3 regions of the Streptomyces sp. AK08-02 genome follow, and region 3 is predicted to be linked to each of the others. Evidence: riboswitches for the same ligand, from Rfam matches in the RefSeq annotation. Region 3 holds a riboswitch; each other region holds the start of a gene.
The links. A riboswitch is a leader RNA that binds a small molecule or an ion and turns the genes downstream of it on or off. The one in region 3 is predicted to bind thiamine pyrophosphate.

Region 1 (9,950 bases), on a different contig from region 3:
GAGGGGACACGGGAGGCAGTGCGCGGGGCGGCGCGGGCGCCGGTAACAGAAATCGCCGGGTCCCTCGGGCGGGGGAAGTTTCCCGTACGGGCGGTCTGCGCGCGGTGACAGGCGGTTAGAGTCCGGAATTCGACGCGGGAACGATCCCCGCGGACGGCGTATCCCCTCCTCCCGTGCCTTTCCGTACGGGCAGCCCACCGCCTTCGAGAGTGACCCTCGTCATGGTCGACACCGCACCCGCGGAACCACAGGCTCCACCCGTACAACGCCGGCCCGAGCAGCGGACCCCACCTTCCCCGGGAGCGCGCGTCCGGCCGTCCGAGAGACCCCTGTCGACCCCAGGACCAGCGCTCGGCCCGATGTCCGGCCCCGCGCTCGTGCCGCCTGCCGAACCGCACTCCACAGCGACCCTCATCGGTTCCGTGCAGCGGGCGATGCGACTGCTGGAGTCCGTCGCCGCGCACGAACACGGCGCTCCGGCCAAGCAACTGGCCCGCGAGACCGGCCTCGCCCTTCCGACCGCATACCACCTGCTGCGGACCCTCGTGTTCGAGGGCTATCTGCGGCGAGACAAAGGGCTGTTCTTCCTCGGAGAGTCGGCCGAGCGGCTCGGCAGCAGCGGTGCGAGGCAGAAACGTCGCAGCGCAGTCGTGGACGCCCTCGCGCACTGGCGCGACACCATCGGCGTACCGGTGTACTACGCCGTGTACCGCGACGGCGACATCGAGGTCATGTGCGTCTCCGACACCTCCGCCAACCCGGCGGTCGAGGAGTGGGCCGACTTCCGTGAGACCGGGCACGCGCACGCCGTCGGACAGTGCCTGCTCTCGCAGTTGGACGAGCAGGACCGCCGGGACCATCTCGACCGCCACCCCGTACAGGCGGTCACCCCCTACACGGTGCCCGACAGCCACACGCTGCTGCGCCGCCTCGACCGGATGCGGCGGATGGAACTCGTCGTGGAGCGGCAGGAGTACGCACTGGGGACTGTCTGTGCGGCGATTCCGATCACCATCGGGGCGACCGCCGCCACTTTGGCCATTTCTCTTCCTTCCCATCAGGCGGGTCGACTGCTAGAAGCGGCGCAGCAGTTGCAGACAGAGGTCGGAAGACTCGTCGGGTCCTTCGCGATCTCTATCAGTATCTGAAAACTCACTCCTTGTGATTCATCGTGTACTTTCAGCAAGATTCGAGCAGTATCAGAGCGATGATTACAGGCCAGTCCACGGCAACTGACGGGGTTAGGCGATGCGCGAGTCGGTGCAGGCAGAAGTCATGATGAGCTTTCTTGTCTCGGAGGAGCTCTCCTTCCGCATTCCGGTGGAGCTGCGCTACGAGACCTGTGATCCCTATGCCGTCCGGCTGACGTTCCATTTGCCTGGCGACGCCCCTGTGACCTGGGCCTTCGGGCGCGAACTGCTGATCGACGGCGTGGGGCGGCCGTGCGGGGACGGAGATGTGCGGATCGCGCCCGCCGACACCGACGTCCTCGGGGAGGTGCTGATCCGGCTTCAGGTCGGCGGCGACCAGGCGCTGTTCCGCTCCGGGGCGGCGCCGCTGGTGGCCTTCCTCGACCGCACGGACAAGCTCGTGCCACTGGGGCAGGAGCGTTCCCTCGCCGACTTCGACACCCACCTCGACGAGGCGCTGGACCGCATTCTGGCGGAGGAGCAGAGCGCGGGCTGAGCGGGTTCACGACGGGCCCCGGCGGTGCCGTAACGCTTCTCCTGACGCGAGGAGAAGCTTGCCGGTGGCGTCTCTTCGGGCGCAGCCGTCCTTCGGCGTTCGGCGCGGACGCAGCCCCCAAAGGGGGCTCGGCGTCCGTCAGTGCTTGCGGCGACGGCCCTTCCCCGCGCGGGCCGCGACCGCCTGGGGCGCCGCCCCCGCTCCGACTGCGGTGGCCCCCGTACCAGGTCCGGCCCCAGCCGGCGCTCCCGCGGTCAGCGGTGCCATGCCCGGGCGGTCGGCCGAGACCATCAGGGCGGCCAGGAGCGTGGTCACCGGCACGGACGCCACCAGGCCGATCGAGCCCACCAGGGTCCGCACGATCTCCTCCGCGACGAGTTCGCTGTTGGCGACGGCCCCGACGCTGCTCTGCGCGATCGAGAAGAGCAGCAGCAGCGGCAGCGCGGCGCCCGCGTAGGCGAGGACGAGGGTGTTGACGACGGACGCGATGTGGTCGCGGCCGATACGGATGCCGGCGCGGTACAGCCCGCGCCATCCCATCGTCGGGTTTGCCTCGTGGAGTTCCCAGACCGCCGATGTCTGCGTCACCGTCACATCGTCGAGGACACCGAGCGAACCGATGATGACGCCCGCGAGCAGCAGGCCGCTCATGTCGATGGACGGATACAGGCCATGGATCAGGCCCGTGTTGTCGTCAGTGTTGCCGGTCAGCGCGGCCCAGCCGATGAACAGGGAGCCGAGGACGCCGATCAGCACCAGCGAGATGAGGGTGCCGAGCACCGCCACAGACGTACGGGCCGAGAGGCCGTGACACATGTAGAGCGCGATCAGCATGATGGCGCTGGCGCCGATCACCGCCACGAGCAGCGGATTCGAGCCCTGGAGGACCGCCGGAAGGATGAAGAAGGTCAGGACCATGAAGCTGACGGCCAGGGCTACCAGAGCCATCACACCGCGCAGGCGTCCGACGATCACGACGGCGAGCGCGAAGATGCCGGCCAGCAGTGCCATGGGGAACCTGCGGTTCACATCGGCGACCGAGTACTGCAGGTCCTTCGGCGCCGAGGGCTCGTACGCGACCACGACCTTCTCGTCCTGGTGCAACTGCCGTGACTGGTCCGGCTGCACGATCTCCGTGAACGTACGGCCTTTGTCGTCACCGGTGTCGACCCGGATCGTCGCCTTCTTGCAGTCGCCGGTCGCCTGTTGCTGTGCCGAGGAGCCCTCGGCGGTGGACGTGTCACCGGTCGGGGTCTCCCCCGAGGCGTTGACGGACTTGCAGTCCACTGAGACGACCTTGGTGACGGTGGCTTCCTGGGTCTGCCGGTCGAAACCGACGCCCGTGCGCTCGTGCGCCGGGGCGCCCCCGGGCCACAGCACCACGAGCCCGACCACGACCGCCGCGGCGAAGGGGATCAGAATCGCCCCGATGATCTTCCGCAGGTGGACGGAGACAGGGGCGGCCGGCCCATGGCTGTGACTGTGGCCGTGCGAGTGACCGCCGTTGTCATCGGGACCGTGGACGTCACCCGGCCCGTCCCCATGTCCCCCGCCACCGGGTCCGGGGCCGTGCCCACCGCCAGAACCTCGGCCAGGCCCGCCACCGTGCCCGTCGCCGGGTCCGTTCCCGTGCCCTTGATGCCCGTGGCCGGTGTCCTGTCCCGGGCCGGCTCCGTGACCGTGCTCGCGCCCGTCACCTGCTCCGGGGCCGGGACCTCGTCTGCCACCGGACACGGGAAGCGGGCCGAACTGGCCGGTGCCGGGCCCCTCGGCGCCGAACCCGTGGTCCGGGGCACCCGGTCCAGGACGGCTGCCTCGGGCCGGCCCCGCTCCGGGCCTGTAGCCGCGATCGATCCTGCGACCGGGACCGTACCCGGGACTCTGATCCCCTCCGGCCGCTCCGCCTGTTCCTGCTGCGGGTCCCGACACGCCACCGAGGCCGCCGGGGCCGTTGCCGGACAGCGGCCCGCGCTCCTGGCCGGGGCCGCCGTTGCCGCTGCCGGGCCCGGAGCCGTGGCCGGCACCGCTTCCGCGCGCCGGCTCGGAGGGCGGGTACGGGGGTCCTTGCGTCGTGGTCACCGCCCGATCATCGCAAGAACGGCAGGGGCCCTCTGTTCACCTCGCCCAAATTGACGCTAGCGTGGAGGCACCTTTGCACACGCGGGAGCTCGGAGCACCGGGCTGAGAGGGCGCTGACCTCCGTTTTAGCGATGTTTCACGTGGAACATGTGGAACGAGTGATGTTTCACATGAAACATCGGCAGACGGAATCCGCTGCGTCGACCGCTGAACCTGTTACCGGGTAATGCCGGCGTAGGGAGTAGGTCTCATGACCATCAAGGACACACGCACGCCTGCCTCCGACCAGGACGATCAGCCCATTCAGGGCGAACAGTCCCAGGAGGCCGGGAAGTCCGTCGGCTGGCACAAGGGGTATGTCGGTGGCTCGCGCCCCGACCTGCGGGTGCCGGTCCGTCAGGTGCACCTCACCAACGGGAAGTCGGTCACTCTGTACGACACGTCGGGCCCGTACACCGATCCGCAGGTCGACACGGATGTCCGCAGGGGGCTGGCACCGCTGCGCGACAACTGGATCATCGCCCGCGGCGACACCGAGGAGTACGCGGGCCGCCCCGTCCGCCCCGAGGACGACGGGATCAAGCACACCTCGCCGCGCGGCGGCCTCCGGAACCTCGACGCAGTGTTCCCGGGAAGGCCCCGGCAGCCACGCCGGAGCCGGAACGGCCAGGCGGTGACGCAACTCGCGTACGCCCGCCGCGGCGAGGTCACGCCCGAGATGGAGTTCGTGGCGCTCCGGGAGAACCTCGATCCCGAGGTGGTCCGCGAGGAGATCGCCGCCGGACGTGCGGTACTGCCCGCGAACGTCAACCACCCGGAGATCGAGCCGATGATCATCGGCAAGCGGTTCCTGGTGAAGGTCAACGCCAACATCGGCAACTCGGCGGTCACTTCCTCCATCGAGGAAGAGGTCGAGAAGATGACCTGGGCGACCCGCTGGGGCGCCGACACGGTCATGGACCTGTCCACCGGCCGCAATATCCACACCACCCGCGAATGGGTGCTGCGCAACTCCCCCGTTCCCATCGGCACGGTGCCGCTGTATCAGGCGTTGGAGAAGGTGGACGGCAGGGCCGAGGAACTGACCTGGGAGATCTACAAGGACACGGTCGTCGAACAGGCCGAGCAGGGCGTGGACTACATGACGGTGCACGCGGGCGTCCGCCTGGCGTACGTACCGCTCACCGCGAACCGCAAGACCGGCATCGTCTCGCGCGGTGGATCGATCATGGCGGCCTGGTGCCTGGCGCACCACAAGGAGTCGTTCCTGTACGAGAACTTCGAAGAACTGTGCGAGATCCTCGCCGCGTACGACGTCACGTACTCGCTCGGCGACGGCCTGCGCCCCGGGTCGATCTCGGACGCCAACGACCAGGCACAGTTCGCGGAGTTGCGGACGCTCGGGGAACTCAACACGATCGCGAAGCGTTTCCATGTGCAGACGATGATCGAAGGCCCGGGACATGTTCCGATGCACAAGATCAAGGAGAACATCGACCTACAGCAGGAGATCTGTGATGAAGCTCCGTTCTATACGCTCGGTCCGCTGACGACGGACGTCGCGCCGGCGTACGACCACATCACTTCCGGCATCGGTGCCGCGATGATCGCCTGGTGGGGCACGGCCATGCTCTGCTACGTCACACCCAAGGAGCACTTGGGTCTGCCGAACCGTGACGACGTGAAAACCGGCGTCATCACTTACAAGATCGCCGCCCACGCGGCCGACCTCGCCAAGGGGCACCCAGGCGCGCAGGAATGGGACGACGCACTCTCCGACGCCCGTTTCGAGTTCCGGTGGGAGGACCAGTTCAACCTGGCCCTCGACCCGGACACGGCACGTGAGTTCCACGACGAGACCCTGCCGGCCGAGCCGGCCAAGACGGCCCACTTCTGCTCCATGTGCGGGCCGAAATTCTGCTCGATGAAGATCAGCCAAAGCATCACAGAGCGGTTCGGCGGTACGGCGGCCGCGGGCGCGACGGCCGAGGAGGTCGCTGAGGGGATGCTCCAGAAGTCGAAGGAGTTCGCTGCCAGCGGCAACCGGGTGTACCTGCCGCTCGCGGACTGAGAAGCGAGGTGCGATGCCCCGGCGCTTCGGGGCATCGCACCCTTCGGGACCGCGGCGGGGCTGCCCTCCCGCCGGCTCGGCGGGCAGACTGCCCACATGACAGCGAGAGTACTGAGCAAGGGCGCGAACCTTCCCGTCGATTCTGCCGCTGTACGCGTCGAGTTCGGTTGGCGCCAGGAGTCTGGCGTACCCGATGTTGACGCCTCGGCCTTGCTGCTCACTGGTACCGGACGAGTTCGCGACGACGGTGACTTCGTCTTCTACAACCAGCCGCAGCATGCGTCGAGCGCTGTCACCCACCTGGGGAAGAAGCGTGCCGGTGGTGTCCTGACCGACACGGTCGAGGTGCACCTGCACCTGCTTGACCCCGTTGTCGAGAGAGTCGCGCTGTGCGCTTCTGCCGATGGTGGAACGTTCGGGCAGGTGCCTGGGCTGACCTTGAGGCTTCTTGATGCGGGGAGCGGGACCGAGATCGCACGGTTTCCCATGGAGGCCGGGACGGAAACCGCGTTCATCGGTGGCGAGCTGTATCTGAGGGCGGGGCAGTGGAAGTTCCGCGCGGTTGGTCAGGGCTATGCCTCAGGGCTCGCTGGGCTGGCCACCGACTTCGGTATCACCGTTGATGACGCGTCCCCGGATGCGTCCGCGTTCCCGACGACTCCGGTTTCCGCATCGCCCGTCCCGGCCCGGCAACCTGTCGGCCCGCGCCTAGGTGACGGCGAAGAACAGTTGCCCGTCGATATGCGCAAGCGTCTGTCTCTGCGCAAGGAACAGGTCGCGGTCAGTCTCAGAAAGCTTGGCGCAGCCGGGGTCACCGCGCGCGTGATCCTGGTCCTGGACGCCTCCGGATCCATGTCCTTCCTCTACTCCAAGGGCGTCGTCGCCGATGTGGTGGAGCGCATGGCAGCGGTCGCCGCACAGCTGGACGATGACGGTGACATGCAGGCATGGACGTTCGCCTCGAATGCAGCGCGTCTCCCGGATCTGCGACTCGCCGACCTACCCGAATGGCTGCGACTGCACGTTCGGGTGGGACAGATCAGCCTCTTCCGACGCGGTAAGAAGCCCGGCAAAGGACTGGAACCCGGTCAGGTCGACATGCGGACGGTCGGCATCCAGAACGAAGAGCAGAAGGCGATCGCCCAAGTTCGTGGCTATGTCAGGGAAAACCCTGCTGCTGTCGGCACCCTGGTGCTGTTCTTCTCCGATGGGGGCGTCTACCGCAACGCCGTGATCGAGCGAGAGCTGCGGGAGGCTGTCGAGGAACCGATCTTCTGGCAGTTCGTGGGGCTGGGACGGTCCAACTACGGAGTGCTGGAACGCTTCGACACCCTGTCCGGCCGTCGCGTCGACAACGTCGGATTCTTTGCTGTGGACGACATCAGCACAGTCCCCGACCAGGAACTGTACGACCGGCTCCTGTCCGAGTTCCCGACCTGGATCGCTGCCGCTCGCCAGGCCGGCATCATTCGGTCCGGTTCTGCCGGTCCGTCTCAGGGCTGAGGTTGTTCCCGACGAGGATCAGCCGAAGCGTCACGAGCGGTTCGGTGGTACAGCGGCTGCCGGTGCGACGGCCGAGGAGGTTGCCGAAGGCACGCTCCAGAAGTCGAAGGAGTCCGTCAACAGCTAAGGACGCTCAGGTGGTGAGCAGGGTGACGACCCGGTTGATCATGTCCTCGCTCGCCGCCAGAGGCGTCGGGGTGTACGACAACACGAAGCGGAGCCGTAGATCACGGGTGGCGAACATACGGGTGCGGTACCCGTACGTGTCACCGGTCTTGCCCCAGAACGTCACGCCGTTCACCGTGGCCGTCTGCAGTCCCATGCTGTAGCGGGCCGGACTGCCATCCATCATGTGAACGGACTCCGGTGGTAGAGCGAAGAGGTGGCTCATGGCCTCAGGCGGCAGTAACACGCCGGAGAACAGGGCTTCCTGGAAGCGGAAGAGGTCGTCGACGGACGAGACCAGTTCTCCCTCGCCCCAGGAGCTCGACTGCTCGTACGTCGTGACGTCCTGGAGCGACTCGTCGGTCATACGCAGGTAGCCGTGAACATGCGGGCTGTGCAGGTGTGGGTCGTCACCGGGCAACAGTGTCCGTGTCAGGCCCAGAGGACGCAGGATGCGGGACCTGATCGCCTCGCCGTAGTGCCGGCCGGTGAGCTCCTCGATGAGCAGGGCGAGCAGCACGTAGTTGATGCCGCGGTACTCCTGCTTGGTGCCCGGAGGGAACTTGGGCGGGCTGTGGGTCACGGTCCGCACCAGTTCCTGGGGGGTCCATCGGTCGCCCCGGTGCTGCAGGACGGCTGCCGGGGTACTCACGTCCGGCAGTCCTAGATGGTCGGGCAGCCCGCTCGTGTGGTTCAGCAACTGCGTCACGGTGATGCGTGCGGACGAGGAGGGAAGAAGATCCGGAAGGTACCTGCCGATCGGAGCATCGAGATCCACCCGGTGCCGCGCCCACAGCTGCAGTACGACAGTCGCCACGAACGCCTTGGTGACGCTGCCTGCTCGGAACCGTTCGTCCCTGTACGGGGCACGGCCGCTCAGGAGGTCTGACACTCCTGCTGTGCCGTACCAGTGTGTTCCCTGGCCTCCGACCTGCAGTTGCGCGGAGGTGGCCGGCGGGTGGGACAGATCGCTGATCGCAGCTTGTAGGGCACTGGTGTCCGAAGTCGCAAGGCGGACCCCGTCGGCCACTCGGCCGGAAGTCGTGGTCCCGGCCGACGCGCGTGCACCGGCGCTTCCGATGACAGCCAGCGTGGCACCGGCTGCACAACCACCCATGAGGGAACGTCGGGAGAGAGAAGTCATGGTCTGTAATGCTGCCGACGTCGACCGGTGGTTGCCATCCGGGATGTCCCCCACGAATACCCGGACCGGACCCCGAGACCGTTGGCTCTCATCACCCGGCGGACGGAGGCCCAGGTGGTCAGGCGGCTCCGACAGCCGCCCGCTCCACCTGAGTACCTGAGTCGCGCGTCCCGCGTCCGGACCGGCCGGTCACTCCGGCGGGTGCTCCGGGCCCCCGAAGTCCGGGCTGGAGAAGTCCGGGCTGGAGAAGCTGGGGCGGTGGCCCGTCGCCGAGTCGCCCTCGGGGCTGCTGAAGCCGGGTCGGTTGTAGCCGAGCTGGGGCATGCGGCTGATGGTGGGTTGCGGGGCCGGTTTGCGGTTCATGGCCGCCGTACCGGGGTCGGCGAGGGCGTCGCGGAGGAAAGGCAGGATGCCTCGCTCCAGCAGGGCCTCGCGCCAGGCGTCCCTGGCCAGTGCGACCTCCCCGGTCAGTTCGCCGTATGCCCCGTCCTCCTCCGCCTCCGGGCTGTTGCGCAGGGCGGTGAGGAGGAGGCCGACCGCGGCGACGAGTATCGCTGCCGCGGTCACCGCGCCGAACACCCATCCGGTGGTGAGCATGGTCTGGGCGAACGCCGGCTCGGGATCGAGCATCTTGAGGATGTAACCCACCAGCAGGAAGATCGCCGCCGCCGTGCCGGCGAGGACGGGAGCCAGGACCGCTACGACGGCGACAGCGCCCGCTCCGGCGGGCTCGGCGACCGCCTCACCCATGCCGGCGACGAACCCCACCGCGCCCGTACCCGGCCCGTTCGAGCCGGATTCGTGGACGGAGGACGGGGTGGACGGCGCCGGGTGGCGCAGTTCGTCGCGGACCTTCACGTAGTGCTGGTACTCGGTCGCCGCGGCGACCGTGATGAGCGCCGTGGCGTTGAGCGCCATCGTGCGCAGTTGTTCGGGGTTCAGACGCTGACCGACGGCGGCCAGTTCCTGGCGGTCCGGGGCGGAGCGCAGCGCCTCATCGAGGATCCGCTCGTATTCCTGGCGGTCCTCGTTCAGCAGGTGCTGCGGAACGCTGTTCATGTGCATCCCCCGATGCTCCGTAGGGCTTGGGGCTCGGCATGCTGACGAGCCGTCGGGCAGAAACGGAGGGGAGCCTGCTACGGATAAGCCGATGGTAGAGCGGTGACGGCGCGCCATGACAGGGGGTTTGAAGAAATTACCGTGTGACTGTCCCCCGTCCACTGCGGTTCGTAGTCGCGGGACGACTGCCCCGAGAACGCCCGAATAACCGTCAGAGATCCAGCGGAAGCTCCTGGACCAGCA
Region 2 (9,950 bases), on a different contig from region 3:
GGGTGACCATGCCCGGCTCCAGACCGTTCCGCTTCAGCAGTGCTCTGGCCTTGTCGAGGCGGAGGCCCGTGACCTGGGGCACGGGCACCGTCTCCGGCCCCATGGAGATGGTCAGCGTCACGGTGTCGTTGACCCGGATGCGCGCATTGACGTCGGGGTCCGTACGGATGACAGCTCCGCGAGCCACCGTGTCGCTGTAGGCCTCCTCCTTGGTGGCCTCGAGCCCGGCTTTCTTCAGCCGCTCCCTCGCCTGTGCCTCAGACTGCGTCAGCACCGCCGGGACATGCGTGAACTGCCCGGAGTTGATGTACCAGACGCCCGCACCCACACCGAGGACCAGCAGTACGGCGGCGACGAGGATGGCGATCGGCGCACGTCGTCTCGGACTCCGCGCGGCCCGCCGGGAGGGCGGGGCGGGCGCCGGGGGAGCGCCGACAGCACCCAGCACACTGGTCCGGTTCAACCGCCGCTCGTCGACCGGGGGTTCGTCCTCGTTGACGGGCAGGGGCCGCGGCACGGACAGCGCGCGCGGGATCACACTCGTCAGGTTCTCCGCGTTGCCGTGCCCCGAGGTGATGGCCTGCGGCGGTACGGCGTCCAACTGGTCGGTGTCGAGCGAGCCGCGCGTCTCCAGGACCTGCGAGAGCAGCGCCACCGCGTCGTACGGGCGGATGTCCGCGTTGCGCGCGGTGGCCGAGGCGACCAGCGCGTCCAGCTCGAAGGCCAGCCCCGGTACGAGGGACGAGGGCGGCGGCACGTCCTCGTGCAGGTGCTTGTAGAGCACCAGCGCGGGGGAGTCGCCGTAGTGCGGCTGGTCGCCGGTCAGCATCTCGTAGAGGACGATGCCGCAGGCGTACACGTCGACCCGGGGATCGGTGGTGCCGCTCTCGATCTGCTCGGGCGCGAGGTAGGAGACGGTGCCGAGGACGGAGCCCGTCGTGTTGGTGACCGTGTCCACGGCCCGCACGAGCCCGAAGTCGGCGACCTTGACCCGACCGTCGTCCCCTATCAGCACGTTCTCGGGCTTCATGTCGCGGTGCACGAACCCGGCCCGGTGCGCGGCACCGAGGGCGGCGAGCACGGGCTCCAGGATGTCGAGCGCGGCCCTCGGCTGGAGCGCTCCGCGCTCGCGCAGCACGTCACGCAGGGTGCAGCCGGCGATGTACTCCATGGCCAGATAGACGTACGACCCGTCCGCGCCCTGGTCGAAGACCTGTACGACGTTGGGGTGCGCGAGCCGGGCCACGGACTTCGCTTCACGGATGAACCGTTCGACGAAGGACACGTCGGCGGCGAGTGTCGGATGCATCACCTTGAGTGCGAGCACACGGTCGAGGCGGGTGTCCACGGCCCGGTAGACCGTGGCCATCCCACCGACCGCGATCCGCGCGTCGACGCGATAGCGGCTGTCGAGCACCTGCCCGACGAGAGGGTCCTGAAGGGTCGTGTCCACGCAGGTGAGTGTACGAGCCGCCGCTGACAAGGCCGTAGTTTCGGCCAGGAACGCACAGGAAAGCAGCGGGACTGAAGCCGACCTGTGACGCGGATCGCACGGGAAGGCCGCCGATGGCGCGGAGCCCCCACAGGAGAACTGGACCTGTGAACGGGCTCGAAGCGGGTGGCGCACGGGTGGGAGATCAAACGGGAGGGGAGCGCCGGGTGTCTAGAAAGCAGGTCGCTCGGGATCCAACGCCGCCAGCCCGGCAACAGGCGACGACGCCGTGGCAAAGTGACGCCGGGGAATCCGACCCGCCCGGTAGGCCAACCTCCCCGCCGAAACCCCGTACCGCATCCCCTCCGCCATCAACACCGGCTCCCGCGCCCGGGTCACGGCGGACGCCAGCATCACCCCCGCACACCCCAACTCCATGGCCAACGCCACATCCGACGCGGTCCCGGCCCCGGCGTCCAGAATCACCGGCACACGCGCGTGCTCCACGATCAGCTGGAAGTTGTGCGGGTTGCGGATCCCCAGCCCCGACCCGATGGGCGACCCCAGCGGCATGACCGCGGCGCACCCCACGTCCTCCAGCTTCCGTGCCAGTACCGGGTCGTCGTTCGTGTACGGCAACACCGTGAAGCCGTCCTCCACCAGCACCTCCGCCGCGTCCAGCAGTTCGACCGGATCCGGCAGCAGCGTCCGCTCGTCGGCGATGACCTCCAGTTTCACCACGTCCGTACCGAGCGCCTCCCGGGCCAGCCGAGCCGTCAGCACGGCCTCGCCGGCGGTGAAGCATCCCGCGGTGTTGGGCAGCACCTGGATGCCGAGGCGCTCCAGCACCGACAGCACCGACCCGTGCACCGACGGGTCGACGCGCCGCATCGCGACCGTCGTCAGCTCCGTGCCGGAGGCCACCAGCGCCCGCTCCAGCACGTCGAGGCTGGGCGCACCCCCCGTACCCATGATCAGCCGGGACGTGAAGGTCGTACCACCGAGGACGAAGGGATCGTCGGCCATGGCTCAGCCTCCCTGGACGGCGGTGAGGACTTCGACGCGGTCCCCCTCGGAGAGGGGGGTCGCCGACCACCGCGCGCGCGGGACGACGGTTTCGTTGAGCGCGGCGGCCACCCCGGAGGGCGCCGGGGTCAGGGTCCGCACCAGAGCGTCGAGGGCGGTGTCGGGGGAGACCTCGCGCCGTAGGCCGTTCACCAGGATGTTCATACGAGCTGCTCCATGCGTACGGTGTCGAACCGGCGGGGCGTGAAGGCCCGGGCCTCGTCGGGCAGTTCACCGGTGGCCAGGACGGTGGCCATGGCGTCTCCCGTGACCGGCGTCAGCAGCACGCCGTTCCGGTAGTGGCCCGTGGCCACCAGAAGTCCCTCCAGCGCGGTCGGGCCGAGCAGTGGCGCGTTGTCCGGGGAGCAGGGGCGCAGTCCGGCCCGCGTCTCCGTCAGGGGCAGCTCGGTGATCCCGGGGACGAGTTCATGGGCGTCGCGCAACAGCTCGTACACGCCGCCCGCCGTGACGGTCGTGTCCCAGCCCAGCTCCTCGCTCGTCGCCCCGACGACCAGCTCCCCGTTCTCACGCGGCACCAGATAGACCTGGCTCCCGCGCACCACGGCCCGGACGGTCCGGCTCAGGAACGGCGCGTACCGCTCCGGCACGGTCACCCGGACCACCTGCCCCTTCACGGGCCGTACGGGCGGCAGAACGGCCTCCGGAACCCCCGCGAGGCGTCCGCTGAGGCTGCCTCCGGCCAGCACGATCGATCCGGCGGCCAGTTCGTCGCCGGCGGAGTCGGTGACCGCGGCGGCCCGTCCCCGCCGTACGTCGAGCCGTTCGGCCCACGTCCGGCGCAGCACCACGCCGGTCCGCTCGCAGACGTCCACCAGCGCCGCGGCCAGCCGCCGCGGGTCGATCTGGTGGTCGCCGTCCACCCGGAGACCCCCTCGCACGCCCGGCGCGAGCATCGGCTCCAGGCGTCGGCACTCACGCCCCGAGAGCCACTCCGACTCCAGGCCCGACCGCTGCTGCAGGGCGTGCAGTTCGCGCAGTTCGGCGCGGTCGTCGGCGTCGAGCGCGACGGCGAGTGTGCCGCAACGGCGGTAGCCGAGGTCGCGGCCGGTCAGCTCGGTGAGCTCGGCCACGAAGTCCGGATAGCGGCGGGCCGACTCCAGGTTCAGCCCCAGCAGGGTCTGCTCGCCGTGGTGCAGTTCCGTGACTGCGGCCAGCATGCCGGCCGCCACCTGTGCGGCCCCACCGCCCGGCACGGGATCCACGACGGTCGTGGCGAGCCCGCGCTGAGCGGCCCGCCAGGCCGTCACCAGCCCGATGATCCCGCCGCCGACGACAACGACGTCCGAGGTGTGCGTACGCGACATGGGCGTCCAGCCCCTCCCTTCGCCGGCATGACCCGGATCAGGTTCGTACGGTCGGAGGCCGCCCAGCCTCCCTCTCAGCCCGGTGCGTCCGGGCTCCCGCGAGTGCTTACGCTGATCAGCCTAGCCCGCAGAGCAACTCACATGTAAGGGAGCCTCCGACCATGCCCCGCTCGCTCGACGGTCTCGTCCTCGCCCCGGTCACGGACCAGGCGCCGGGTCAGGTGGGTACGCGCACCCGGTTCACCTACCACGAGCGGGACGGTGAGATCTGGGCCGAGTACACGGGCGGAGATGTCGTACGCGGCCGTCTCGTGGGTACGCGGGAGGGTGACCGTCTCGACTTCCGGTACGTGCAGCTGAAGCACGACGGGACGACCTCCTCCGGCCACTGTGTCTCCGAGGTGACCGAACTGCCCGACGGGCGGGTGCGGTTGGCGGAGACCTGGGAGTGGGAGTCGCAGCCGGGCAGCGGGACGAGCGTGGTGGAACAGGTCGAACGAGCCGAGGACGCGGGTGTGCAGTAGGTCACTTCCCGCGCCCCCTGACTGACAATTTGTCAGTTGTCTATGGTGATCGAGTGAGTGAGCAGACGCAGGCACAGGGCACAGAAGGCGGGTCGCGGCCCCGACATGTGGTCGTCGTGGGCGCGGGCATGGCCGGGGTGCAGACCGCGGTCGCGCTGCGGGAGCAGGGGTTCACCGGCACCGTCACACTCCTCGGCGCCGAACCCCATCAACCGTACGACCGGCCGCCGTTGTCCAAGGCCGTCCTGCTCGGCAAGGCGGAGGGCTCCGCCTTCGACGTCGACTTCGAGGCCCTCGACATCGAACTGCTGCTCGGGCGCGAGGTGCTGGGCGTCCGCGCCGGCGAACACGAACTGGACACCGCGGAGGGACCGGTCCCGTACGACGTCCTGGTGCTCGCGACCGGCGCCGAACCGATCCGGCTGCCGGGCACCGAGGGCGTACCCGGTGTACATCTGCTGCGTACCCTCGACGACGCCGAGCGGCTGCGGCCCGTCCTCGCGCGCCAGCACGACATCGTGGTCGTCGGGGCCGGCTGGATCGGCGCCGAGTTCGCCACCGCCGCGCGCGAGGCGGGCTGCGCCGTCACCGTCGTCGAGGCCGCCGACCGGCCGCTCGCGGGCGCCCTGCCCGCCGAGGTGGCCGCGCCGATGGCCGCCTGGTACGCCGACAGCGGCGCCTCGTTGCGCACCCACGCGCGCGTGGCACGCGTCGAGCCCGGCGCGGTGGTGCTCGACGACGGCTCTCGGCTGCCCGCGGGCGCCGTCGTCGTCGGCATCGGCGCCCGCCCGGCCACCGCCTGGCTCGTCGGCTCGGGAATCGCCCTGGGCGACCACCGGGAGGTCGTCGCCGACGACCACCTGCGCACCTCCGTGGCGGACGTCTACGCGGTCGGCGACTGCGCATCCTTCCCTTCGGGAAGGTATGGCCGGCGCCTTCTGGTCCACCACTGGGACAACGCCCTCCAGGGACCCCGAACCGTCGCCGCGAACATCATCGGGGAGTCCCCGGCGGCCTACGACCCGGTCCCGTACTTCTGGTCGGAGCAGTTCGGCCGTTTCGTCCAGTACGTCGGCCACCACCAGTCCGCCGACACCACCCTGTGGCGTGGTGACCCGTCCGGCCCCGCCTGGACGGTCTGCTGGCTGCGGGAGGGCCGCCTGGTCGCCCTGCTGGCCGTGGGCCGCCCCCGGGACCTGGCCCAGGGGCGCCGGCTGGTCGAGGCGGGTTCCCTGATGGACGCCGAGGCGCTGACCGACCCGTCCAGGCCGCTGAAGGCGGCCACGGCGTAGTCCGACGGGGCTCGACACGGCCTCGGCGCCACCGTAACGGCCCAGGTCGCAGGGGCCCCGCTTCCGACTGTCAGTGCGGGATGGCAGGCTTGTCCCGTGACCGAGATTGACGCAAAGACCGATGCTCTCGTCCCTGCCTGGCTCACGCTGCCCGACATCGCGGAAATCCTCGACATCGAGGTGACGCGCGTCCGGCAGCTGGTCAAGGATGGCCAAGTGATCGCCGTACGCCGTGGTGAGAACCGTGCGCTGCACGTGCCCGCCGCATTTATCGACGGGGTCGAGCAGAAGGTCGTCAAGGGCCTCACCGGCACCCTGACGCTCCTGCGGGACGACGGCTTCTCCGACGAGGAGATGCTGGAGTGGCTCTTCACTCCCGACCCGAGCCTGCCCGGCACCCCCGCGCAGGCCCTCAGTGAGAATCGCGGCACGGAGGTGAAGCGCCGCGCCCAGGCGCTCGCCGTCTGAGCCGACCAGCCGTTCGGTGTGCGGACGGTTGTCCGCACACCGCCACACCACGCAGGGGCGCGCCCGGGAGAACACCCCGTGGGCGCGCCCACGGGGGGACACACGTATGCCCGAGACGACCGACACCGTGCCCGGGGCGACCGCCGACACCCGCACCGCCCGTGCCCGGCTCGCCGACGCCAGGGTGTACCTCTGCACGGACGCCCGCAGACGGCAGGGCGATCTCGCCGAGTTCCTGGACGCCGTGCTGGCCGGTGGTGTCGACATCGTGCAGCTGCGTGACAAGGGCATGGAGGCGGCCGAGGAACTGGACCACCTCCATGTCTTCGCCGACGCCTGTGCCCGGCACGGCAGACTCCTCGCGGTCAACGACCGCGCCGATGTCGCCCACGCGGCCCGCGCGGACGTCCTGCACCTGGGCCAGGGCGACCTGCCCGTCCCGGCGGCCCGCGCGATCCTCGGCCCCGACGTGCTCGTCGGCCGTTCCACGCACGCCGAGTCCGAGGCGGCGGCAGCCGCCGTCCAGGAGGGCGTCGACTACTTCTGCACGGGCCCCTGCTGGCCGACCCCCACCAAGCCGGGCCGCCACGCGCCCGGCCTCGACCTGGTCCGGTACACGGCAGGGCTCGCCACCGAGCGCCCCTGGTTCGCCATCGGCGGTGTCGACCTGGGCAACCTGGACGAGGTGCTCGCGGCGGGCGCCCGCCGGGTCGTCGTCGTACGGGCGATAACCGAGGCCGACGACCCGGGCGCGGCGGCGGCGGAGTTCGCCGAGCGGCTGCGATCCCGGTAGTCGGACGGCGGGAGGCCGCCGAGGCCCGGCTGTCCGAGGCGTGGACAACAAGTCGACATTCCAGGGCAAATTTCCGCCATCCGGTTGGGAGACCGCCACCCCCTGGCTAACCTGCGGGTATGGCCCTCGGAACCGCGTCCACCCGAACCGACCACGCGCGCACTGTGCGTGACATGCTCGCGACCGGCAAAACCACGTACTCCTTCGAGTTCTCGGCGCCGAAGACCCCCAAGGGCGAGCGGAACCTGTGGAACGCGCTCAGAAGGGTCGAGGCGGTCGCGCCGGACTTCGTGTCCGTGACGTACGGCGCCGGCGGGTCGACGCGCGCGGGCACGGTCAAGGAGACCCAGCAGATCGTCTCCGACACGACCCTCACCCCGGTCGCCCACCTCACCGCGGTCAACCACTCCATCGCCGAACTGCGCAACATCATCGGCCAGTACGCCGACGCGGGCATCCGTAACATCCTGGCCGTCCGCGGCGACCCGCCCGGCGATCCGATGGCCGAGTGGGTACCGCACCCGAGCGGGCTGACGTACGCCGCCGAACTCGTGCGTCTCATCAAGGAGTCGGGCGACTTCTGCGTAGGCGTCGCGGCCTTCCCCGAGACCCACCCGCGCTCGCCGGACCGGGACACGGATGTCACGCACTTCGTCGACAAGTGCCGGGCCGGCGCGGACTACGCGATCACGCAGATGTTCTTCCACCCGGAGTCGTATCTGCGGCTGCGTGACGCGGTCGCGGCGGCGGGCTGCCCCACCCCGGTCATCCCCGAGGTCATGCCCGTGACCAGCGTGCGGATGCTGGAACGACTGCCGCAGCTCAGCAACGCGGCCATCCCGTCTACCCTGAAAGAGCGGATCCTCACAGCCAAAGACGACGCGGCGGCTGTACGCTCCATTGGCATCGAGTTCGCCACGGAGTTCTGCGCGCGACTGCTGGCCGAGGGAATCCCCGGACTGCACTTCATCACGCTGAACAACTCCACGGCCTCGCTGGAAATCTACGAGAACCTGGGTCTGCACCACCCACAGCGGGCCTAGACCGGCCGCACGGGCGTACGACACACTGCGTAGCGGCCACTGGGAGAGGGGCGTACATGGGCTGGACGGTCCTCTACATCGCGTTCGGCATTGTCGCGTTGTGGCTACTCGGAGAAGTTCTGCTCCAGTACAAGGCGAGGCTGCGCTGGCGGTTGCTGGCCTTCGCCGGGTTCCTCGGTGTGGTTTTCGGCGTGCTCATCCCGTCGGTGGTGGTCATCGGCCTGGGCGCCGCCGCCTTCGCGGTCGGGCAGACCTACGTCACCCTGTCGTTCCGCAGCGGCTTCTCGGCCGGCTGGGCCGTCGCGGGCCGCCCGGGCTTCCTCTCGCGGTTCGGCAAGGGCCGCGGCGACGGAGAGTACAAGGACCCGACCCTGGAGGTCTCCGACCTGGAGGCGTCCGAGGCCGCGTACGCGGCGGGCAACGGCGCCGGCGCGGGCTTCGGCGACAACTCCGCCGACGGCGCGGGCCACGACGCGTTCGACACCGGTGCCGGAACGTACCAGCAGGGCAACGACTTCGACCGTGACTACGACCGGGACGACGTCTTCACCCCGGCCCGCTCCGTCCGGCCCACGGGGGCCGAGAACTCGGCCGTCTACGAACCGCAGCCCCTCCCCGACGACACCGGCTCCTACGGCATATACAGCGACGCCGCGTACGCCGCGGCGACCGGCCAGGACCAGTCCTACGCGGGCGCGGGCCAGGACCAGTCGTACGCGGGTGCCACCCAGGGCGCGGACCAGAACTACGGCTACGACGGCTACACCGGCTACGACCAGCAGCAGTACGGCTACGACGCCTCGGGCCAGCAGCAGTACGCCGCCTACTCCGACCCGTACATCGGCCAGGGCTACGGCGGCACCTCGTACGACTCCGGCTACGACCAGCAGCAGTACGGTCAGCAGGGCTACGGCCAGGAGCAGTACGGCAACGGCGGCTACAACGAGACCCCGGCGAGCGGTGTCTGGGTCCCGCAGCAGCGCAACACCGACGACCCTTTGTTCGGCGGGGAGCTCCCGCCGGAGCAGCAGTATCCCTACCAGGACAACGGCCAGGGCAACGGCAACGGCAACGGCAACGGTCAGGCGCCCGGGAACGGGTACGACGAGCAGTACCGCTTCTAGCCGCGCCGCTTCTGAGGACCGCCGCTCCGCCCGGGCACTCCGGGGTTCACCGCGAACCCCGGAAGTCCGGTCCCTCCACGATCAGTCCGGCGACCAGCGCGCCCGACATGCCCGCGTGCGCCAGTCCGCCGCCGGGGTGCGACCAGCCGCCCACGCGGTACAGCCCCGGCAGCCGGGTGCTGTTGGCAGGACGCAGGAAGTCCCCGTTGCCGCCCGCCAGCGAGGGTGCCGAGATGCCGCCGCAGAAGGCGCCGGTCTCGTCCCCGTTGTGACCGGGGGTCCGTATCTCCTGCCACAGGACCCGCTCACGCAGCCCGGGGACGGCTGTCTCGGCCGCGCCGACCATCAGATCCGCGAGCTCCACCGAGTGCCGCGCCGCCCAGTCGCCCGTGGGGCGTGCCACCGCCGTCAGGACCACGGACTCGTGCTCCTCGTCGGGCCGCAGCTCGGGGTCGTCCGGCCGCAGCACCGTCACCGTGGGCCGTGCGGGACCGGGTCCTTCATTGGTCATCCAGTTCAACTCGGCCTCGCGGTCGGGCGCGTGCACGACCGTGCGATGCGCGGCACCCGCCTCACGGGCCCCGCGCAGGGCCAGCAGTACGGTGAACAGGCCCGGCGAGGGCGCCGACGCGTCGGGGAGCACATCACCGTCCTGGTCGAGCGCGTGCCCCGTCAGCCCCTTCAGCCGTCTGGGATCCACGCCCGCCACGACATGGTCCGCCTCCGTCACCGTCCCGTCGGCCAGCTCCAGCCCCGCCGCCCGGCCGTCCTTCTCGACGATCGCCGTGACCTCGGCGCCGAAGACGAACTCGACCCGCCGGGCCACGCACCTCTCGTACACCGCGCGCGCCAACTCCCGGACGCCGCCCCGGACGTACCAGGTG
Region 3 (9,950 bases):
GGGCACCTCCATGGGGCCCCCGCCGTTCGATCCGCAGATCTTTCAGACTTCGAGAGAGACTCCGAGAATCATGGCGAACTACACCGCCGCCGACGTCAAGAAGCTCCGTGAGCTCACCGGCGCCGGCATGATGGACTGTAAGAAGGCGCTGGACGAGGCCGAGGGCGATGTCGACAAGGCCGTAGAGGCCCTGCGTATCAAGGGCCAGAAGGGCGTCGCCAAGCGCGAGGGCCGTTCCGCGGAGAACGGCGCGGTCGTCTCGATCATCGCCGACGACAACACCTCCGGTGTCCTCGTCGAGCTGAAGTGCGAGACGGACTTCGTCGCCAAGGGCGAGAAGTTCCAGGCTGCCGCGAACGCGCTCGCCGAGCACGTCGCCAAGACCTCCCCGGCCGACCTTGAGGCGCTGCTCGCCTCCGAGATCGAGTCCGGCAAGACGGTCCAGGCGTACGTCGACGAGGCCAACGCCAACCTGGGCGAGAAGATCGTCCTGGACCGCTTCGCGCAGTACGCCGACGGTTTCGTGCTGGCGTACATGCACCGCACGATGCCCGACCTGCCCCCGCAGATCGGTGTCCTCGTCGAGCTGGACAAGCCCAACGCCGAGGTCGCCAAGGGTATCGCCCAGCACATCGCCGCCTTCGCGCCGAAGTACCTCTCCAAGGAGGACGTGCCGGCCGAGGTCGTCGAGACCGAGCGCCGTGTCGCCGAGGAGACCACGCGCGCCGAGGGCAAGCCCGAGGCCGCGCTGCCGAAGATCGTCGAGGGGCGTATCAACGGCTTCTTCAAGGACGCCACGCTGCTGGGCCAGCCGTACGCGCTGGACAACAAGAAGTCCGTCCAGAAGGTCCTGGACGAGGCCGGTGTCACCCTGAAGCGCTTCACGCGCATCAAGGTCGGCATCTGAGTCCGTACCGCGATCGACGCGCGGCCCGCGTAGGCATACCTATAGGGTCGATGACAGTCGCGCGCGTACGCCGCCGTGCACGCGCGCGTGGCGGACGACAGCAGATCTGACGAGGAGGCCATTGCCGAGCATGGGATGCGACGACACCCCACCGGCAATGGCCTCCTTCGTATGTGTGACACGTGAAGAGGCGAGATCTCGATGACCACCAAGGCCCAGAAGAGCGACGACGGCAAAGTGCGTGGACGGTTCATGCTGAAGTTGTCCGGAGAGGCCTTCTCCGGTGGCGGTGGCCTGGGCGTCGACCCCGACGTGGTGCACAAGATCGCCCGCGAGATCGCGGCCGTCGTGCGCGACGGCTCCCAGATCGCCGTCGTCATCGGCGGCGGCAACTTCTTTCGCGGTGCGGAACTCCAGCAGCGCGGCATGGACCGGGCGCGCTCGGACTACATGGGCATGCTCGGCACCGTCATGAACTGCCTCGCTCTCCAGGACTTCCTGGAGAAGGAGGGCATCGACAGCCGGGTCCAGACCGCCATCACCATGGGCCAGGTCGCCGAGCCGTACATTCCGCTGCGCGCCGTACGACACCTGGAGAAGGGCCGTGTGGTCATCTTCGGTGCCGGTATGGGCATGCCGTACTTCTCCACCGACACGACCGCCGCACAGCGAGCCCTGGAGATCGACGCCGAGGCTCTGCTGATGGGCAAGAACGGCGTGGACGGGGTCTACGACTCCGACCCGAAGGCCAATCCCGAGGCCGTCAAGTTCGACTCGCTCGGCTACGGCGAGGTCATCACCCGGGACCTCAAGGTCGCCGACATGACCGCGATCACGCTGTGCCGTGACAACAAGCTCCCGATCCTGGTCTTCGAGCTTCTGGCCGAGGGCAATATCGCCCGGGCCGTCAAGGGTGAGAAGATCGGCACACTCGTCGGTGAACAGGGCAGTCGGGACTGACCGGGTATCAGCCCTGCCCGGGGACGGACCCTGAGCAGGGGATGGACAATGTCCTGCCGGTCGGGAACCGTGCAGGAAGAAGACGCGACGCAGCCGGCCGCCGACCTGACCGAGACCAGCGGCCGGGCCTACTCAAGACACGCAGGAGCAAGTGGTGATCGAAGAGACCCTCCTCGAGGCCGAGGAGAAGATGGAGAAGGCCGTCGTGGTCGCCAAGGAGGACTTCGCCGCGATCCGCACCGGCCGTGCGCACCCGGCGATGTTCAACAAGATCGTGGCCGACTACTACGGCGCGTTGACGCCGATCAACCAGCTGGCCTCTTTCTCCGTACCCGAACCGCGGATGGCCGTGGTGACCCCGTTCGACAAGACCGCGATGCGCAACATCGAACAGGCGATCCGCGACTCCGACCTCGGCGTCAACCCGAGCAACGACGGAAACATCATCCGCGTGGTGTTCCCCGAGCTCACCCAGGAGCGCCGCAAGGACTACATCAAGGTGGCCCGGACCAAGGCCGAGGACTCCAAGATCTCGATCCGGTCCATCCGCCGCAAGGCCAAGGACACCATCGACAAGTTCGTCAAGGACGGCGAGGTCGGCGAGGACGAGGGCCGTCGCGCGGAGAAGGAGCTCGACGACACCACCGCGAAGTACGTCGCGCAGGTGGACGAGCTCCTCAAGCACAAGGAAGCGGAGCTTCTCGAAGTCTGATGAACGACTCTTCCTGGGGGGCGCCGCCCCACGCCGGGTACTGGGGGCCGTCCGACGGAGGGCCTGTCCAGGGGGCTGCCCCGGCGGGTCCCGCGTACGATGCGCAGCACGCGCAGCAGACTCGGCCCATGCCCATCGTGCCCGACGTACCCGCACATGGCGGAGACCAGGATGACGACCGGGGGGCCGCTCGGCCGGGCGGCCCCTTGTTCCGCGACGAGATGCCGCAGGCGCAGCCCTACGGGGCGGCGCCGCAGAAGCCGGATTCCATGCCCACGCCCGACGACGCCCAGCAGCCCGCCCCCGTCCCGCAGAAGAAGAGCGCGGGCCGGGACCTCGGCGCGGCCATAGGTGTCGGCGTCGGGCTCGGTGTGGTGATCATCGCGTCGCTGTTCGTCGTCAAGGCCGCGTTCGTCGGCGTGATCGCGGTCGCCGTCGTGGTCGGTCTGTGGGAACTGACGTCCCGGCTCCAGGAGCGCAAGGGCATCAGGGCACCCCTGGTGCCGCTCGCGCTCGGCGGGGCCGCGATGGTCGTCGCCGGTTACGTCCGGGGTCCCGAGGGCGCGTGGGTCGCGATGGCGCTCACCGCGCTCGCGGTCCTGGTCTGGCGTATGACGGAACCTCCCGAGGGCTACCTCAAGGACGTCACGGCGGGCGTCTTCGCGGCTTTCTACGTCCCGTTCCTGGCGACGTTCGTCGCGATGATGCTCACCGCCGACGACGGCGCACAGCGCGTCATGACGTTCCTGCTCCTCACGGTCGTCAGCGACACCGGTGCGTACGCGATCGGCTGGCGATTCGGCAAGCACAAGCTCGCCCCGCGCATCAGCCCCGGCAAGACCCGGGAGGGTCTGTTCGGCGCTGTCGCGTTCGCGATGGTGGCGGGCGCACTGTTGATGGAGTACGCCATCGACGACGGCACCTGGTGGCAGGGACTGTTGCTCGGTCTCGCGGTCGCGGTGAGCGCCACACTCGGCGACCTCGGCGAGTCCATGATCAAGCGGGACCTGGGCATCAAGGACATGGGCACGCTGTTGCCCGGGCACGGCGGCATCATGGACCGGCTGGACTCGCTGCTTCCCACCGCTCCTGTGGTGTGGTTGCTGTTCGTCGCCTTCGTGGGCTGAGGGCGGCCGGAATGTTCCAGTACAGTCCGGATCTCCTGTGAAGAACCCACGTCGGCCCGAAACCACCCCTTTCGAACCTAAGATCGACTTCAGTGCGGTCGATCCGTCCGGAAGGGGTGGCGTGCATGTGGGGGCGTAGTCGGGCCAGACGCCAGCGGCAGGTCGAGGGGCTGGCCGCTGTCGCCGGCCCCGTCGAGGCGGCCGACGCCGCTCAGCAGGCCCTGCTGGAGCTCCGCCGTACGTTGCGGGGGGAGCTGACACGGATCGAGGCGTTGCTCGACAAGGGCGACGGCCTTCCCTCGGACACGATCCGCGAGCAGACGCTCGGGGCGGTAGGTGTCTTCGCCGACCTGGACGGCGTCCTGCGGCACTACGACGAGATCCGTACCGGGACCGTCGCGGCGGCCGAGAACGGTGTCGAGGCGGCCGGACCCTGGCTGGCGGCGCTCGGGGAACACACCAGGTCAATGACCGAGTTGGGAGAGACGTTCGCCGGATTCGGCGAGTCCTTCGCGTATCTCCGCGAACGCACCGAACGGCTGCGCACCGACCTGGCCCCCCTGCGCGAGGGTGTTCACGCGGCCCTGCGCGCCGCCCAGGGCGAGCTCACCGCTGCCGAGGGCGCCGACGGCTGGCCCGGCTGGCAGGCGGGCCTCACCGCCCTGGGTGACCGGCTGACCGAACTGGACGCAGGCCGTGTCACCCCGACGGCCCGGCAGAAGGTCAGCGACCGCTATCGCGAACTGGAGCGAGAGGTGGAGCAGCTCCGGGGGGCGATGGCCGCAGCGCCTCGGTGAGGCTGCGGAAACCCCGCTGAGCTGGTCTTTGTGCCCTTTCATGGACGTTGTCCACAGGGCGGCGAGGGGGTGTCCGGATGTCTGCGACACTGGTATGGCCATGCCTAAGCCCGGAGAACTCACATTCATCGCCCCGCGCGGAGCCCAGAAGCCGCCGCGGCATCTTGCCGATCTCACGCCTGCCGAGCGTAAAGAGGCCGTTGCCGCGATCGGTGAGAAGCCGTTTCGTGCCAAGCAGCTCTCGCAGCACTACTTCGCGCGGTTCGCGCACGACCCGGCCGAGTGGACGGACATCCCGGCCGCCTCGCGCGGCAAGCTCCAGGAGGCGTTGCTTCCGGAGCTGATGACGGTCGTCCGTCATCTGTCGACCGACCAGGACACCACCCGCAAGACGCTGTGGCGGATGTTCGACGGGACGCTCGTCGAGTCGGTGCTGATGCGGTACCCGGACCGGGTGACCATGTGCATCAGCTCGCAGGCCGGGTGCGGGATGAACTGCCCGTTCTGCGCGACCGGACAGGCCGGGCTGGACCGGAACCTGTCCACCGCCGAGATCGTGCACCAGATCGTGGACGGGATGCGTGCGCTGCGGGACGGGGAGATCCCCGGTGGCCCCGCGCGGCTCTCCAACATCGTCTTCATGGGCATGGGCGAGCCTCTCGCCAACTACAAGCGCGTCGTCGGCGCCATCCGCGCGCTGACCGACCCCGCGCCGGACGGCATGGGGCTGTCGCAGCGTGGGATCACCGTCTCGACCGTGGGGCTGGTACCGGCCATCAACCGGTTCTCCGACGAGGGCTTCAAGTGCCGGCTCGCCATCTCCCTGCACGCGCCCGACGACGAGCTGCGCGACACGCTCGTGCCCGTCAACACGCGCTGGAAGGTGCGGGAGGTTCTCGACGCCGGGTGGGAGTACGCGGCCAAGTCGGGGCGGCGGCTGTCCATCGAGTACGCGATGATCCGGGACATCAACGACCAGGCCTGGCGTGGTGACCGGCTCGGGCGGCTGCTCAGGGGCAAGCCCGTGCACGTCAACCTGATTCCGCTGAACCCGACTCCGGGGTCCAAGTGGACCGCCTCGCGGCCCGAGGACGAGAAGGCGTTCGTCGAGGCGATCGCCGCTCATGGCGTGCCCGTCACCGTTCGGGACACCCGGGGGCAGGAGATCGACGGGGCGTGCGGGCAGCTGGCGGCCACCGAGCGGTAGGCTTACGCCGTACCTACATATCTTCATATTCCGACAGGGGAGCGCCACAGCGCTGAGAGTGCGGGACAGCCCGCAGACCCTCTGAACCTCGCCCAGGTCATTCTGGGTAGGAAGTTCGGTCATCACTCAAGCTGTTGCGCCCTGCCCGGAACCCGTCATGGGGTCCGGGCAGGGCCGCGTCTCTTCCTGGTCATCCCAGGAGGAAAAATCCGGTGAGCATCACCAAGCAGGTCACGGCCCTTGCCGTCGGGCTCGGGCTCGGGCTCGTCACGCTGTCCGCGTGCGGGTCCGGGGACGGCGGCAGCGGTTCGGCGGCGGACTCCAAGACCGTCACCCTCGTCAGCCATGACTCGTGGGCCGTCTCGAAGGGTGTCCTCGCCGCCTTCGAGAAGCAGTCCGGGTACACCGTCAAGGTCCTCAAGGACGGCGACGCCGGCCAGGCCGTCAACAAGGCGATCCTGACCAAGGACAACCCGCAGGGCGATGTCTTCTTCGGCGTCGACAACACCCTGCTCTCCCGCGCGCTCGACAACGGGCTGTTCCAGTCGTACGAGGTGAAGGACGCCGACGCGATCCTGCCCGCGTACCGGACCGACGCGGACAAGCACCGGGTCACGCCGATCGACACCGGCGACATCTGCGTCAACTACGACAAGGCCTGGTTCAGCGAACACAAGCTGACCCCGCCCCAGTCCTTCGACGATCTGGTCAAGCCCGCCTACAAGGACCTCCTCGTCACCGAGAACGCCTCCACCTCCTCGCCCGGCCTCGGCTTTCTGCTCGGCAGCGCCGCCAGGTACGGGGACGACGGCTGGGCCGGCTACTGGACGAAGCTCAAGGCCAACGGCGTGAAGGTCGTCGACGGCTGGGAGCAGGCGTACAACGAGGAGTTCTCCGGGTCGGCCGGCGGCAAGAAGGCCAAGGGGGACCGGCCGCTCGTCGTCTCGTACGCCTCCTCGCCGCCCGCCGAGGTGATCTTCGCCGACCCGAAGCCGACCACCGCGCCGACCGGCGTCGCGACCGGCACCTGCTTCCGGCAGATCGAGTACGCCGGGCTGCTCAGCAACGCCGGGAACAGCGCGGGCGGCAAGGCGCTGCTCGACTTCCTGGTCGGCAGGACCTTCCAGGAGGACATGCCGCTCAACATGTTCGTGTATCCCGTACGGGAGGGCGCCAAGGTGCCCGCCGAGTTCACCGAGTTCGGGCCGCAGGCCAAGGACCCCGAGACGATGGACCCCGCGAAGATCGCCGAACACCGTGACCAGTGGGTCAAGTCGTGGACCTCGCTCGTACTGAAGTAGCGGAAGTAGCGGAAGTAGCGGAAGTAGCGGAAGTGGCGCCGGCGGTCGCGCGTCGGCGGGGCGCCGCTCTGCGGGGTGCCCTGCTGGTGCTGCCCGTCGTCTTCTTCGCGCTCTTCTTCGCCTATCCCGTCGCCGCGATCGTCGCGCGGGGCCTGCACGTCGACGGGGTCTGGCGGCTGGGGCAGGTGGGGGAGGTGCTGGGGGACTCCGGGATCCGGCATGTCCTCTGGTTCACCGTCTGGCAGGCGCTCGCGTCCACCGCGCTCACGCTGCTGGTCGCGCTCCCCGGCGCGTATGTCTTCGCACGCTTCGATTTCAGGGGCAAGCAGATTCTGCGGGCCGTGGTGACCGTGCCGTTCGTGCTGCCGACCGTCGTGGTCGGTACCGCCTTCCTGGCGCTGGTCGGGCGCGGCGGGCTGCTCGACGAGTTGTGGGGCGTACGGCTGGACACCACGGTGTGGGCGATCCTGCTCGCGCACGTCTTCTTCAACTACGCCGTCGTCGTGCGGACCGTCGGCGGGCTCTGGGCGCAGCTCGACCCGCGCCAGGAGGAGGCCGCGCGGGTGCTCGGCGCCTCACGGTTCGCGGCCTGGCGGCAGGTCACCCTGCCAGCCCTCGCGCCTGCCGTGGCCGCCGCCGCGCTCATGGTCTTCCTCTTCACCTTCACCTCCTTCGGGGTGGTGCAGATCCTCGGCGGCCCCACCTTCGCCACCCTCGAAGTGGAGATCTACCGGCAGACCTCGGAGATCTTCGACCTCGGTACGGCCGCCGTACTGACCATCGTCCAGTTCCTGGCGGTGGGCGCGGTTCTCGCCGTGCACGCCCGGACGGTACGGCGGCGGGAGAGCGTACTGCGGCTCGTGGCGCCGGAGACGACCGCCCGCCGACCGCGCGGCCGGGGCCAGTGGGCGCTGCTAGGCGGGGTGCTGGCGAGTATCGCTGTCCTGCTGGTGCTGCCGCTGGCCGTGCTTGTGCAGCGGTCGTTCGACACGCCCGGTGGTACGGGCCTCGGCTACTACCGGGCGCTCACCCACGACGACTCCGGCATCTTCCTCGTAGCGCCGATCGCCGCCATCGGGAACTCGCTCCAGTACGCCCTCGCCGCCACCGGAATCGCCGTCGCCGTCGGGTCGCTGGCGGCCGTGGCGCTGACCCGGCGCGATGCCGGGCGGCTCGTACGGGGGTTCGACGCGCTGTTGATGCTGCCGCTCGGAGTGTCGGCGGTGACCGTCGGATTCGGGTTCCTCATCGCGCTCGACGAGCCGCCGCTCGATCTGCGCGGCAGCTGGATCCTCGTACCGCTCGCGCAGGCGCTGGTCGGGGTGCCGTTCGTGGTGCGGACCATGCTGCCGGTGCTGCGTGCCGTGGACGGGCGGCTCAGGGAGGCGGCGGCCGTGCTCGGGGCATCGCCCTGGCGGGTCTGGCGCGAGGTCGATCTGCCGATCGTGCGGCGGGCGCTGCTGGTCGCGGCCGGGTTCGCGTTCGCCGTGTCGCTGGGCGAGTTCGGGGCGACCGTGTTCATCGCCCGGCCCGACAACCCGACCCTGCCGGTCGCCGTGGCCCGTCTGCTGGGTCGGCCCGGGGACCTCAACTACGGCCAGGCGATGGCCCTTTCGACGATCTTGATGATGGTGTGCGCGGTGGCCCTGCTCGTCCTGGAGCGGCTGCGGACCGACCGGACGGGAGAGTTCTGACCATGCTCAGTCTCGACGGAGCGACCGTACGGTTCGGGGCTCGGGCCGTGCTCGACGGCGTCGCCCTCGATGTCGACGAGCACGAGATCGTGTGCGTGCTCGGGCCCAGCGGCAGCGGAAAGTCGACGTTGCTGCGGGCGGTCGCCGGACTCCAACCCCTGGACGCGGGGCGGGTGTCGCTCGACGGCCGGGATCTCGCCGGGGTGCCCGCGCACAGGCGGGAGGTGGGCCTGATGTTCCAGGATCACCAGCTGTTCCCGCAGCGGGACGTCGGCGGCAACGTCGCCTTCGGGCTGCGCATGCACCACGTACCCAAGGGGCAACAAGGGGAGCGGGTGCGGGAGTTGCTGGACATGGTCGGGCTGCCGGGGGCCGCCGGACGGGCCGTCGCCGCGCTCTCCGGCGGGGAACAGCAGCGCGTCGCCCTCGCCCGTGCCCTCGCGCCGCGCCCCCGGCTGCTGATGCTCGACGAACCGCTCGGCCAGCTGGACCGCTCGCTGCGCGAGCGGCTCGTCGTCGAACTGAGGGAACTGTTCGGTCGGTTGGGCACCACCGTGCTCGCCGTCACCCACGACCAGGGCGAGGCCTTCGCCCTCGCCGACCGGGTGATCGTGATGCGTGACGGGCGAATCGCCCAGTCCGGTACCCCACTTGAGGTCTGGCAGCAGCCCGCCGACGAGTTCGTGGCACGCTTCCTCGGCTTCGACAACGTCGTCGAGGCCACGGTGAGCGGGCAGGTCGCCGACACCCCCTGGGGCAAGATTCCGGTCCCCGAGGGCGCTGAACAGGGGCCGCGCACACTGCTCGTACGGCCCGCCGGTGTACGTCTGGTGCCCGCCGAGGAGGGCCTGCGCTGCGCCGTGACCGCGCGTACCTTCCGGGGTACGCATGTCGCCGTACAGCTCCAGCCCGAGGGTGCGCCCCGGCTGGAGGCGGCGTGCGCGTTGCGTGAGGCGCCGGCGCCGGGGGACGAGGTCGGGGTGGCCTTCGACGCGGCCGAAATCGTCGTGCTGGGGTGAGGGGCCCGTTGTTCTCGCCCCCGCCGCCCCTACCCGTCCCTCCCCCAGAGGGGGGACCCCCACTGGGGGCTGCGCCCCCAGACCCCCGCTGTCGGCCCTGAAGGGGCCTCGTCCTCAAACGCCGGACGGGCTGGATGGTGCCGGCCGGCGCTGAAGAGGGTCCGACCGGCTGGAGAGGTTCCGCCTGGGCTGGGTGTAACCGCTGGTGTGTGCAAGTGGGCCGAGG

Region 1: linked by a shared signal. The riboswitch ahead of thiC (phosphomethylpyrimidine synthase ThiC) and the one ahead of PV734_RS25920 (thiamine ABC transporter substrate-binding protein) in region 3 are both predicted to bind thiamine pyrophosphate.
Region 2: linked by a shared signal. The riboswitch ahead of thiO (glycine oxidase ThiO) and the one ahead of PV734_RS25920 (thiamine ABC transporter substrate-binding protein) in region 3 are both predicted to bind thiamine pyrophosphate.

Annotation. Positions count from the first base shown of each region.
Region 1 is NZ_JARAZV010000005.1:136,674-146,623, forward strand. It holds gene PV734_RS11580 (IclR family transcriptional regulator) at 360-1,148, shown strand; gene PV734_RS11585 (SsgA family sporulation/cell division regulator) at 1,249-1,686, shown strand; gene PV734_RS11590 (YibE/F family protein) at 1,825-3,420, opposite strand; TPP riboswitch at 3,837-4,023, shown strand; gene thiC (phosphomethylpyrimidine synthase ThiC) at 4,016-5,836, shown strand; gene PV734_RS11600 (VWA domain-containing protein) at 5,933-7,339, shown strand; gene PV734_RS11605 (serine hydrolase domain-containing protein) at 7,473-8,534, opposite strand; gene PV734_RS11610 (hypothetical protein) at 8,838-9,713, opposite strand; gene PV734_RS11615 (metallophosphoesterase) at 9,919-9,950, opposite strand, start outside.
Region 2 is NZ_JARAZV010000017.1:208,567-218,516, reverse strand. It holds gene pknB (Stk1 family PASTA domain-containing Ser/Thr kinase) at 1-1,453, opposite strand, end outside; gene PV734_RS33335 (thiazole synthase) at 1,664-2,458, opposite strand; gene thiS (sulfur carrier protein ThiS) at 2,462-2,662, opposite strand; gene thiO (glycine oxidase ThiO) at 2,659-3,822, opposite strand; TPP riboswitch at 3,820-3,932, opposite strand; gene PV734_RS33320 (hypothetical protein) at 3,984-4,346, shown strand; gene PV734_RS33315 (FAD-dependent oxidoreductase) at 4,400-5,638, shown strand; gene PV734_RS33310 (Rv2175c family DNA-binding protein) at 5,735-6,106, shown strand; gene thiE (thiamine phosphate synthase) at 6,213-6,899, shown strand; gene metF (methylenetetrahydrofolate reductase [NAD(P)H]) at 7,019-7,942, shown strand; gene PV734_RS33295 (hypothetical protein) at 7,999-9,066, shown strand; gene PV734_RS33290 (NAD(P)/FAD-dependent oxidoreductase) at 9,113-9,950, opposite strand, start outside.
Region 3 is NZ_JARAZV010000012.1:258,018-267,967, forward strand. It holds gene tsf (translation elongation factor Ts) at 71-907, shown strand; gene pyrH (UMP kinase) at 1,109-1,867, shown strand; gene frr (ribosome recycling factor) at 2,022-2,579, shown strand; gene PV734_RS25905 (phosphatidate cytidylyltransferase) at 2,579-3,706, shown strand; gene PV734_RS25910 (hypothetical protein) at 3,832-4,503, shown strand; gene rlmN (23S rRNA (adenine(2503)-C(2))-methyltransferase RlmN) at 4,604-5,710, shown strand; TPP riboswitch at 5,736-5,841, shown strand; gene PV734_RS25920 (thiamine ABC transporter substrate-binding protein) at 5,923-7,011, shown strand; gene PV734_RS25925 (ABC transporter permease) at 6,987-8,705, shown strand; gene PV734_RS25930 (ABC transporter ATP-binding protein) at 8,708-9,724, shown strand; partial or broken gene PV734_RS25935 (hypothetical protein) at 9,908-9,950, shown strand, end outside.